DNA from 2 places in the Duganella sp. GW821-FHT07G03 genome. Region 1 is predicted to be linked to the other one. Evidence: predicted binding sites of a transcription regulator. Region 1 holds the regulator's gene; the other holds the start of a gene.
What was found. The regulator NrdR, encoded in region 1, represses ribonucleotide reductase genes. The targets are predictions, from matches to a motif close to CACNANATNTNGTG.
Positions count from the first base shown of each region.

Region 2: the regulator NrdR is predicted to act here: its motif matches at 2,554-2,567, upstream of AC07OK_RS09785 (ribonucleoside-diphosphate reductase subunit alpha).

Region 1 covers NZ_JBWKQE010000007.1:85,222-91,451, forward strand. The annotation lists gene AC07OK_RS11550 (SDR family oxidoreductase) at 61-810, opposite strand; ZMP/ZTP riboswitch at 973-1,098, shown strand; gene glyA (serine hydroxymethyltransferase) at 1,197-2,444, shown strand; gene nrdR (transcriptional regulator NrdR) at 2,501-2,971, shown strand; gene pilV (type IV pilus modification protein PilV) at 3,077-3,631, shown strand; gene AC07OK_RS11570 (PilW family protein) at 3,628-4,569, shown strand; gene AC07OK_RS11575 (pilus assembly PilX family protein) at 4,573-5,079, shown strand; gene AC07OK_RS11580 (pilus assembly protein) at 5,089-6,230, shown strand, end outside.
Region 2 covers NZ_JBWKQE010000005.1:246,506-252,735, reverse strand. The annotation lists gene AC07OK_RS09800 (sensor histidine kinase) at 1-307, shown strand, start outside; gene AC07OK_RS09795 (sigma-54-dependent transcriptional regulator) at 320-1,840, shown strand; gene ampD (1,6-anhydro-N-acetylmuramyl-L-alanine amidase AmpD) at 1,837-2,472, shown strand; gene AC07OK_RS09785 (ribonucleoside-diphosphate reductase subunit alpha) at 2,741-5,695, shown strand; gene AC07OK_RS09780 (ribonucleotide-diphosphate reductase subunit beta) at 5,786-6,230, shown strand, end outside.

The DNA of each region.
Region 1 (6,230 bases):
GGCTTGTAACAACCGCTTACGAATCGCTTCAGGGATGAAGCGATTCGCCAGCCCTGATTTTTACAGGTTGCGCTTGATCACCAGCGGGCCGTAGCCTTGGCAAGTCGGCATCATTTCGATGCGGTTGATGTTGATGTGGGCGGGCAGGGTGGCGATCCAGTAGGCGGTGTTGGCGATGTCTTCCGGCGTCAGCGGCTCGGTGCCTTCGTAGACCTTGGCCGCGGCCGCGTCGTTGCCTTTCAGGCGGACGTTGGAGAACTCGGTGCCGCCGCACAGGCCGGGCGCGATATTGGTGGCGCGCACGCCGGTGCCGACCAGGTCGGCCCGCAGGTTCAGCGTGAACTGCTCGACGAAGGCCTTGGTGGCGCCGTACACATTGCCGCCCGGATAAGGCGTATCGCCGGCCGCCGAACCGATGTTGATGATGGTGCCGCTGCCGCGCGCCACCATCGCCGGCAGCACGGCGCGGGTCATGGCGACCAGGCCGCTGCAATTGGTGGCGATCATGGTGTCCCAGTCGTCCAGCGACGATTCATGCGCCGGCGTGACGCCCAGCGCCAGGCCGGCATTGTTGATCAGCACGTCGATCTGCGCCCATTCGGCCGGCAAGCCGTCCAGTGCGCCTTTGATCGAGGCCTTGTCGGTCACATCCAGCACGACCGGGTGGGCGGCCGCGCCCAGCTCGGCCGACAGCGCCTGCAGACGGTCGGCGCGGCGGCCGCTGATCAGGACCTTGTGGCCGTTCTGGACGAAAGTGCGGGCCATGGCGGCGCCGAAGCCGGCGGTGGCGCCGGTGATGAAGACGATCATGATCTATCCTTACGGTATGTGTAGAAAGAGTGGAAACGGTGGTCAAGTGTAGCCGAAATGGCAGTATGGCTTATCTCTCCTATCAAAATCGGCATAAGATTGCCTTTTAGGTAATCATTTCCTTGCTCAAAGCTGGCGCATAAATTACAATCAGGCTTCCATTACGTCTCACGTAACTGGCGAAAAGCTCCGGTCATCACCATTTTGGTGCGTGGCGATCGGTTGGCGAAAGGTGGGCATCCACCGGGAAACGTGAGATTTCATCAGCCGTTCGCCTGGGCAGCCATCGATGGAAATGCACGAAGAGGCTGCCTGTCCGCTATCGGCTTCCCTCATTCGATCCAACCTGCCAGTAACAAGTTACTCAATTCATTTGGAGTTTTTACATGTTCGCAAAAGATCACACCCTCGCCAACGTTGACCCGGAATTGTTCGGCGCAATTCAAAAAGAAAACACCCGTCAGCACGATCACATCGAACTGATCGCCTCGGAGAACTACACCTCGCCAGCCGTCATGGAAGCGCAGGGTTCGCAGCTGACCAATAAATACGCCGAAGGCTACCCAGGCAAGCGCTACTACGGCGGTTGCGAGTACGTCGACGTCGTCGAGCAACTGGCGATCGACCGTGTCAAGCAGCTGTTCGGCGCGGAAGCGGCCAACGTGCAGCCTAACTCGGGTTCGCAAGCCAACCAGGGCGTGTTCTTCGCCGTGCTGAAGCCAGGCGACACCATCATGGGCATGTCGCTGGCCGAAGGCGGCCACCTGACCCACGGCATGCCGCTGAACATGTCCGGCAAGTGGTTCAACGTCGTCTCCTACGGCCTGACCGCCGAAGAAGACATCGACTACGTCGCCATGGAAGCGCTGGCCAAGGAACACAAGCCTAAGCTGATCATCGCCGGCGCCTCGGCGTTCTCGAAAAAGATCGACTTCGAGCGTTTCGCTGCCGTCGCCAAAGCTGTTGGCGCTTACTTCATGGTCGACATGGCGCACTACGCCGGTCTGATCGCTGCTGGTCTGTACCCTAATCCGGTGCCGCACGCCGACTTCGTCACCTCGACCACGCACAAATCGCTGCGCGGCCCACGCGGCGGCATCATCCTGATGAAGGCCGAGCACGAGAAGATCATCAACTCGGCGATCTTCCCAGGCATCCAGGGCGGCCCGCTGATGCACGTCATCGCCGGCAAGGCAGTGGCGTTCAAGGAAGCGCTGACGCCTGAGTTCAAGGCTTACCAGCAGCAAGTCGTCATCAATGCCGACGTGCTGGCCAAGACCCTGATCAAGCGCGGCCTGCGCATCGTCTCCGGCGGCACCGAGTCGCACGTGATGCTGGTGGACCTGCGTCCGAAGAACCTGACCGGCAAGGAAGCGGAAGCGATCCTGGGTGCGGCGCACATGACCTGCAATAAGAACGGCATCCCTAACGATCCGCAGAAGCCATTCGTGACTTCCGGCATCCGCCTGGGTTCGCCTGCCTTCACCACCCGTGGCTTCAAGGAAGCGGAAGCGGAACAAGTCGGCAACCTGATCGCCGACGTGCTGGACAACCCGCACGACGCCGCGACCATCGACCGCGTGAAAGCGGCCGTGAAGGTTCTGGCTGACAAGTTCCCTGTCTACGCCAAGTAATTAGCAGTACCGCGACGCCGGCGTGTGCCGGTGTCGCGTCATCGAATAGCGCCAATATGAAATGTCCGTTTTGCCAGCATGAAGATACCCAGGTTCTCGATACGCGCGTATCCGAGGAAGGGGATTCCATACGCCGGCGCCGGCGCTGCGGAAAATGCGATAAACGATTTACCACGTATGAGCGCATCGAACTGGTGATGCCGTATGTGGTCAAGAAGAACGGCAGCCGCACCGAGTATGCGGCCGCCAAGTTGCGCGGCAGCCTGACGCTGGCCTTGCGCAAGCGCCCCGTGGCGGCGCCCGCCGTGGACGCGGCGATCCTGTCGATCGAAGAAAAGCTGCTGACCAGCGGCCAGCGCGAAGTCGACACCGGCTACATCGGCGAGCTGGTGATGCAGGAACTGAAGCGCCTCGACAAGATCGCGTATATCCGGTTTGCATCGGTCTATAAAAACTTCGAGGACCTGGCCGAGTTCCAGGACGCGATTGCCGAAGTCGGGCAGGAACGCAAGCCACGCAAGGCTTAGTTACTCGCCGGCCTACGGCTGGCGCACCTTTGATACACCTCATATCCTCTGCAGTAGTCGCTGCTAACTTCTAGCACTGTCCTTGTCGACTTGCGGAGGTGTGCCATGCGCACACGCGCCTATATGCCTGGCTTTACGCTGCTGGAGATCCTGATCGCCGTGCTGTTGCTGGCGGTTGGCATCGTCGGCGGCGTGGCGATGCAGCTGGCGGCCCTGCGCATGCGGCATCAGGCCGCGCTGTTGTCGCAGGCGACTTACCTGGCGGCTGGCCTGGCCGAACGCATGCGCGCCAACGCCGCGCAAATGCACCTGGCCGATGGCGCCAATCCCTATCTGATGCTGGACTACGATGCGCTGGCCGAACCCGATCCGCCGGCGCCGTCGGCCCTGTGCTACGGCGGCGCGTGCGACAGCGCGCAGTTGGCGCTGTTCGACCTGTATGAGGTGAAAATTCAAGTCGGCCAGTACTTGCCTGCGGGTCGCGTACTGGTTTGTCGTGACGGCAGCGGCAAGCTGGCCTGGACTTGCGGCGGCGCTGCCGGCGCGCCGGTGGTGGTCAAGGTCGGATGGCGCAGCAAGAATCCCGACGGTACGCTGCGCAAGGATGCCAGCGGGGATGTCGCGCCGGCCGTCGCCGTGGTGGTTGGAGCGACGCGATGAGCGCGCGCGGATGGACCGTGGTCGAGTTCGCCATCGCCGTGGCGCTGGGTCTGATCGTAACCCTGCTGGCCAGCGGCTTGCTGCTGTCGGCCGGCAGCAACTACCGCAATCACAGCGAGAACGCCGGACTCAACGACAGTGGCCGCCATGCGCTCGACATCATGGCGCGGGCGATACGGCAGGGCGCCTATGTCAACTGGGACAGCACGGCCGCGCCGGTGGAACTGGAAGCCGATGCGCCGGCGTCCATCGCGGGGCTGGACGCGCGCAGCATCAGCCGGGGCGGCGCGGATATCGCCGCGACCTTGCCGGCCGTGGCGCACGGCAGCGATGTGCTGGCCTTGCGCTTTTCCGGTTCGGGCGTGGGCGGCAATGGCGATGGTTCCAGCCTCAATTGCGCCGGCTTCGGGGTTGCCGTTCCTGACGCGGCCGATGCGCGCGGCTGGAGCATCTTCTATGTCGCGGACGACGGCGCTGGCGTGGCGGAACTGCGCTGCAAATACCGCGGCGCGTCCGGCTGGGGCTCAGACGCCATCGTGCGCGGCGTTGAATCCTTCCAGGTGCTGTATGGGCTCGATACCGATACGCCGGCCGATGGCGTTCCCAATGCGTATGTCAACGCCAGCCATATCAATGCGATGGATGCCGCGCTGGTGTTGTCCGGCGCCACGCCGGGCGAGCGTTTGCGCGACTTCCATCGCAAGACATACTGGAAGCGCGTATGCAGCGTCAGGGTGGCGCTGCTGCTGCATGGTGAGAGCAATACCCGCGCGGACATGGCGACGACCCGGTTCGATCTGTTCGGCCCCGCGTATTCCGCTGCGCATGGCGACGATGAAGGCGTGCGCATCGTGGAGGCCACGCTGCCGCCATCGCAGCGCACGCGGGCGCGCCGGGTGGTCGGCATGACGGTGGCCTTGCGTAATCGGAGCGGCTAGCTCATGGCGGCGCAACGGCAGCAAGGGGTGGTTGTGTTGATGTGCCTGATGATGTTGATCCTGGCGATGCTGCTGGGCGTGTCGGCGGCGCAAATGAGCTTGCAGGGCGAGAAGGCGGCGCGTGGCGAGCGCGATCGGGATGTGGCGTTTCAGGCGGCGGAGGATGCCTTGGCGGATGCGGAACGCGATATCCAGAGCGGCACGGCGGAGGCCAGTGCTTGCGACAGGGCGCCCGTCTGGCTGCGGGTGGATTTGTCCGGGGGCGAGGACGGCGGCGCCTGCACGCTGGGCTACGGCGACCATACCGGCGCGGCGATGCTGACGGCCGAAGGCGTACTGCCGTTCAAGCGGCCGCGCTATGTAATCGAACGCATGGAGTGCCATCAACCGGGCGAGGATGCGTCTGCCGGCGGCGCGGCCGGCGCTTGCTACCGCGTGACGGCGATCGGTTTTGGCGCCAGGCCCGGCACGGAGCTGGTTTTGCAGACGGTGTTCGTCAAGCCGGAGTGAGGAGGGGATATGCACATTGCAAGCGGTGCACCGCTGCCCGGACATGGCCGGCGGCGGTGGTGGGCGTGGCTAGCGATCGCTGCGCTGTTGATGTTGCTGCCGATGCTGGCGGGCGGGGTGCGCGCAGCGCCGCCGGTGCTCACCATTGCCAGCGATCCGTTGAGCGCCGCGTGCCGTGTCGGCGCGCGGATCGCCGGCCCTTCGCTGTTGCTGGCGTCTATGGGCGCTGCGACGCCAGCCGGATCGGCCGGCGATCTGCTGAGCACCATGCTAGACGCGAGCGATTGGGGCGGGCATGTTGAGCGCATCGCTTTGCCACCGGCAGGCGTTGCCTTGCCGGACGCTGCCGCTGCGTTGTGGGATGCCGGCGCCATCCTGACCGGCGAGCCGGGGCGCGCACCGATGCCGGAACCTGCGGCGCGCAAACTCTACACGTCCATCGTGCAGGCGGAAGGCAAGCTGGAAGGCGTTCCCTTTGCATGGCCCGTCTTGTCGGCGGCGCAGCAAGCCTTGCTCGATCAGGCGCCGCCGCCGCATGCAGCCGCTGTCGATGGCCTGGGCGAGCGTCGCCTGGCCTACCTGCGCGGCGACCGCAGCGATGAAGGCAGCTTGTTCCGCCGCCGCAGCAGCGTGCTCGGCGATTCGATCAACAGCGCGCCGGTGCTGGTCGGACCACCGTCGGGCGCGGCGCGGGATGCTGGCTACCTGGCTTTCCGCGAGCGCCACAAAGCCCGCCGCACCGCGGTCTACCTTGGCGCCAACGACGGCATGCTGCACGCCTTCGACGCCAACACGGGCGGCGAACTCTACGCCTATTTGCCCAACGCCCTGATGCCGGTGCTGAACCGTCTGCCCAGCCTCGACTATGTCCACCGCGCCTACGTCGACGGCCCGTCGTTCAGCGGCGACGCCCTGATCGGCGGCAATTGGCGCACGGTCCTGGTCGCGGCCATGGGCGGTGGCGCACAAGGTGTGTTCGCGCTGGATATCACCGATCCCTCCGCGTTGAACGAAAACGCCGCGCTCTGGGAATTTACCGACCGCGACGATCGAATGATGGGCAACGTCACCACGCTGCCGCAGCTTGCCAAGGTACGCGTCAGTCGTGGCGCCGATGTGCCCATCTACCGCTACTTCGCCATCGTCTCCAG
Region 2 (6,230 bases), on a different contig from region 1:
CGCCAGCGGCGGGCCGGACTCGATCCGCATGGAGCTGGTGAACGACAAGGCGCGGCGCATGGAGCTGCACGTGCAGGACGACGGCCCCGGCATCTCGCCCGAGGTGCGCGCCCACCTGTTTGAACCGTTTTACACCACATCCAGCAAGGGCACCGGGCTGGGACTATATCTGGCGCGCGAATTGTGTTTGAATAACGAGGCGCGGCTGGACTACGAATATCGTTTTGATATCAAAGCCAGCCCCGATGGGACTCCCCGCTCGCGCGGGCGATTTGTAATCACCTTCGCCCATCCGGCGCAGACGTAGAAAGGCTGTTCGATGAGTGCTAGAGGTTCCCAACGCGCGCCTCGCGTGCTGGTGGTCGACGACGAGGCCGACCTGCGCGAGCTGCTGGAACTGACCCTGCTGAAAATGGGCTTGGACGTCGACAGCGCCGCCACGCTGGCGCAGGCGCGCGGCCTGCTGGCCACGCCGGAACGCGAGTACCAGCTGGTGCTGACCGACATGCGCCTGCCCGACGGCCTGGGGCTGGAGCTGGTGCGCGAAGTGAGCGCCGCCTACAAGAACACGCCGATCGCGGTGGTGACGGCTTTCGGCAGCGCCGACAACGCCGTCATCGCGCTCAAGGCCGGCGCCTTCGACTACATCTCCAAGCCGGTGGCGCTGGACCAGTTGCGGGTGATGGTGCAGTCGGCGCTGCGGCTGAACGCCGAGCCGCCGCCGGGTGAAGCGCCCAGCGACGAACCGCCGGCCAGCCGGCTGAAGGGCGAATCGGCCGTGATCCAGGCGCTGCGCGCGCAGATCGCGCGGCTGGCGCGTTCGATGGCGCCGATCGCCATCAACGGCGAATCGGGCAGCGGCAAGGAGCTGGCCGCGCGCGAGATCCACGCCCAGAGTTCGCGCAACGGCAAACCTTTCATCGCCGTCAACTGCGGCGCCATTCCGGAGGCGCTGATGGAGGCCGAGTTCTTCGGCTACCGCAAGGGCGCCTTCACCGGCGCGGCCGATGAGCGGGACGGCTTCTTCCAGGCGGCCAACGGCGGCACCTTGATGCTCGACGAGGTGGCCGACCTGCCGCTGGCGATGCAGGTCAAGCTGCTGCGGGCGATCCAGGAGCGGCGCGTGCGCAAGATCGGCGCCACCGCCGAGGAGCCGGTCGACGCGCGGATTATCAGCGCCACCCACAAGAACCTGGCGCAGTGCGTGGAGCAGGGCAGCTTCCGCCAGGACCTGTTCTACCGCCTGAACGTGATTGAACTGAGCCTGCCGCCGCTGCGCGAACGGCTCGACGACCTGGCCGTGCTGACCGGCGCCATCCTCGACCGGCTGGGCACCTTCGAACACCAGGTGCGGCTGGGCGAGGGCGTGCTCGAGGCGCTGCGCGGCTACTCCTTTCCCGGCAATGTGCGCGAGCTGGAAAACATCCTGGAGCGGGCGCTGGCCTTCGCCAACGACGGCGTGATCGAAGTGGCCGACCTGGCGCTGAAGGGCGCGCGCATGGTCGAAGCGATCGTGCCGCTGCCGACGCCGGCGTTGCCGCTGTCGACTTTGAACCTGGCCGCCACCGAGGCCGCCGCGCTGGGCGTGGCGCCTATGCCGTCGCCGCCGCCGCCGGCCGAGCCGGCGCCGCCCGCCGCCGGCACGCCGCCGCTGCCGCATCTCGATGCGCTGCCCAGCAGCCTGCCCGACTACCTGAACCAGATCGAGCGCGACATCATCCTGCGGGCGCTGGCGCAGACCCAGTTCAACCGCACCCAGGCCGCCCAGCTGTTGGGCATCAGCTTCCGCCAGCTGCGCTACCAGATGCAGAAGCTGAACATCCAGGAGCCGGAGGCGTGACGCCGCCGGCACTGGGCGCGGACGGCTGGTGGCTGCCGGCGCTGCGCTACGACAGCCCGCATGCCGACTGCCGTCCCGACCCGGCCGACATCACGCTGCTGGTGATCCACAACATCTCGCTGCCGGGCGGTTGTTTCGGCGGTCCGCACGTGTCCGACCTGTTCAGCGGCCGCTTGGACTATAATACTGACCCCTCGTTCGCCGACCTGCGAGGGTTGAAAGTGTCGAGCCACTTCTTCATCCGTCGTGACGGCCGCGTGCTGCAGTATGTTTCTGCCAACGAGAGGGCCTGGCACGCGGGGCTGTCGTCCTTCCGGGGACGGGAGAAGTGCAACGACTATTCGATCGGCGTGGAGCTGGAGGGCACCGACGACAGCGGCTTCGAACCGGCCCAATACGAAGCGCTGGCGGCGCTGACCCTGGCGCTGCAAACGCGCTATCCGCTGACCGATGTGCAGGGCCATGAACACATCGCGCCGGGCCGGAAAACCGACCCCGGACCGTTGTTCGATTGGGAATGGTATCGGAAAAGCTGGCAGACTTTGCTTAATCAAAAGGCACCGACTGAGCTCGCGTTAGTGGGCGCTAGCGCCGGACTACGCTTCGCAAAAGGGCTTTCGCAAAGTCAATAGAAAAATTGCCGTTTAAGGCAAAATTTCCACTTGTCTTACCCTTACCTGACCACTACAATCAGTGTATCGATTCACACCAATCACTAGATATAGTAGTTCTCATGACACTGGTTCTTAAACTATTTACAAGCCGACAAGGCCAGTTCACCACCCATTTTATTGCAGTCTAACCAGCCAGGCAGGTTTGGCCGGTCGCTTCATTTTGGCCTTTTTTTATACAACATTACGTCGCGCAGCACTGACTGCACGCTGTTATCGGGGAGCTTAAATGCAATCTACTCAAGACATCACCATCAATCCAGCGCTGGTACCAGCAGCCGCTGCGAGCACCGCCAGCAGCCCGGTCACGGCCGCCAGCGACCTCGGTGACTACCGCATCATCCGCCGTAACGGCGCGGTCGTCGCGTTTGAACCGTCGAAAATCGCCATCGCCGTGACCAAGGCCTTTTTGGCCGTTAACGGCGGCCAGGGCGCAGCTTCGGCGCGCGTGCGCGAATTGGTAGAACAGCTGACCGCCAGCGTGGTCACCGCGCTGGTGCGCCGCCAGCCATCGGGCGGCACCTTCCACATCGAAGACGTGCAAGACCAGGTTGAACTGGCGCTGATGCGCTCCGGCGAACACGATGTCGCCCGCGCCTACGTGCTGTATCGCGCCAAGCATATGGAAGAGCGCCGCGCCGCCAAGGAAGCGCAAGGCGCCTCCGCCGCGATCGACGCGCCGCAAATCCACGTGGTCGAAAACGGCGAGCGCAAGCTGCTGGACATGAGCCGCGTCACCGGCCTGATTAACGCCGCCTGCATCGGCCTGGAAAAGCACGTCGACGCCGACGCCATCCTGGCCGAGACGCTGAAGAACCTGTACGACGGCGTGCCGGTCGAAGAGCTGCACAAGTCCGCCATCCTGGCCGCCCGCGCGCTGATGGAAAAAGATCCGGCCTACTCGCAAGTGACGGCCCGCATCCTGCTGCACACGATCCGCAAGGAAGTCTTCGGCAAGGAAGTCGCGCAGGGCGCCGCCGCCGCCGAATACGTGACCTACTTCCCGCAATACATCGCCAAGGGCATCACCAACGAACTGCTGGACGTCAAACTGGCCGAGTTCGACCTGGCCCGCCTGTCGAAGGCGCTGGTCGCCGACCGCGACCTGCAGTTCGGCTATATCGGCCTGCAAACCCTGTACGACCGCTACTTCCTGCACGTCCGTGACGTCCGCATTGAAATGCCGCAGGCCTTCTACATGCGCGTCGCCATGGGCCTGGCCCTGAACGAGTCCGACCGCGAAGCGCGCGCCATCGAGTTCTACAACCTGCTGTCGACCTTCGACTTCATGAGCTCCACGCCGACGCTGTTCAACTCGGGCACCCTGCGTTCGCAGCTGTCGTCGTGCTACCTGACCACCGTGTCGGACGACCTGGAAGGCATCTACGACGCCATCAAGGAAAACGCGCTGCTGGCCAAGTTCGCCGGCGGCCTGGGTAACGACTGGACCCCGGTGCGCGCACTGGGCGCCCACATCAAGGGCACCAACGGCAAATCGCAAGGCGTGGTGCCGTTCCTGAAAGTGGTCAACGACACCGCCGTCGCGGTCAACCAGGGCGGCAAGCGCAAGGGCGCGGTCTGCGCCTACCTGGAAACCTGGCACATGGACATCGAAGAGTTCCTGGACCTGCGCAAGAACACCGGCGACGACCGCCGCCGCACCCACGACATGAACACCGCCAACTGGATTCCGGACATGTTCATGAAGCGCGTGATGGAAAAAGGCGACTGGACCCTGTTCTCGCCATCGGACTGCCCGGACCTGCACGACCTGGTCGGCAAGGCCTTCGAAAAAGCCTACCTGGGCTACGAAGCCAAGGCCGCCGCCGGCGAAATCCGCGTGTTCAAGAAGATCGCCGCGCTGGACCTGTGGCGCAAGATGCTGTCGATGCTGTTCGAAACCGGCCACCCATGGATCACCTTCAAGGACCCATGCAACATCCGTTCGCCACAGTCGCACGTGGGCATGGTCCACAGCTCCAACCTGTGCACCGAGATCACGTTGAACACCGGCCCTGACGAAATCGCCGTCTGCAACCTCGGTTCGGTCAACATGCCAGCCCATATGAAAGAAGGCAAGCTCGATCACGTCAAGCTGAAGAAGACCATCCGCACCGCGATGCGCATGCTGGATAACGTGATCGACATCAATTACTACGCCGTCGACAAAGCGCGCAACGCCAATATGCGTCACCGTCCGGTGGGCCTGGGCGTGATGGGCTTCCAGGACTGCCTGCACATGATGCGCATTCCGTTCTCGTCGAACGAAGCCGTGTCCTTCGCCGACACCTCGATGGAAGCGGTGTGCTACTACGCCTACCTGGCGTCGACCGAACTGGCCGAAGAACGCGGCCACTATCAGTCGTACAAAGGCTCGCTGTGGGACCGCGGCATCCTGCCGCAGGACTCGATCAAGCTGCTGGCCGACGAACGCGGCGGCTATCTGGAGCAGGATACCTCCGCCGCCATGGACTGGACCCCGGTGCGCGACCGCATCAAGAAGTTCGGCATGCGTAACTCGAACTGCGTGGCGATCGCTCCGACCGCGACCATTTCGAATATCATTGGCGTGTCGGCCTGCATCGAACCGACCTTCCAGAACCTGTACGTGAAGTCCAACCTGTCGGGCGAGTTCACCGAGATCAACGCCTACCTGGTGCGCGACCTGAAGGCGCGCGACCTGTGGGACGAGGTGATGATCTCCGACCTGAAGTACTTCGACGGCTCGCTGGCCAAGATCGACCGCATCCCGCAAGACCTGCGTGACATTTATGCAACCGCGTTCGAAGTCTCGCCGACCTGGCTGGTGGAAGCCGCATCGCGCCGCCAGAAGTGGATCGACCAGGCGCAGTCGCTGAACATCTACATGGCCGGCGCCTCGGGCAAGAAGCTGGACGAGACCTACAAGCTGGCATGGCTGCGTGGCCTGAAAACCACCTACTACCTGCGCACCATCGCCGCCACCCACATGGAGAAATCGACCTCCAAGACCGGCGCGTTGAACGCGGTGGCGGTGGACGGCGGCATGTCGGCCAGCGCGATGTCGGCGGCCGGTCCGGCGACGGCGGCCCTGGCCGGTTCGGCGGCATCGGCATCGTCGGTGGCGCAAGCCGAAGCCGACGGCGCGGCCTGCTACCTGCGTCCGGGCGACGACGGCTTCGAGGAATGCGAAGCTTGCCAATAAGCTGCCAGTAAAATCGTACTAATATAGAGAGTGAACCGTCCCGGCCCGTCCGGGCGGTTCTTTTTACACCGAATTCAGAAGGAAACCACCATGTCGCTGTCCTGGGACGAAGAGGCCGCATCGGCCGCACCGCAAGCTGTCAATCCTGCCGTACTGGCTACCGGCGAAGCCAATGCCGAGCAAGTCGCGCGTCGCGTCAATGCCGACGACAAGCGCATCATCAACGGCAAAACCGACGTCAACCAGCTGGTGCCGTTCAAGTACAAGTGGGCGTGGGACAAATACCTGGCCGGCTGCGCCAACCACTGGATGCCGCAGGAAGTGAACATGCAGCGCGATATCGAGCTGTGGAAGAACCCCAACGGCCTGACCGAAGACGAGCGTCGTCTGGTCAAGCGCAACCTGGGCTTCTTCGTCACCGCCGACTCGCTGGCCGCCAACAACATCGTGCTGGGCACCTACCGCCACATCACCGCCCCCGAGTGCCGCCAGTACCTGCTGCGCCAGGCCTTCGAAGAGGCGATCCACACCCACG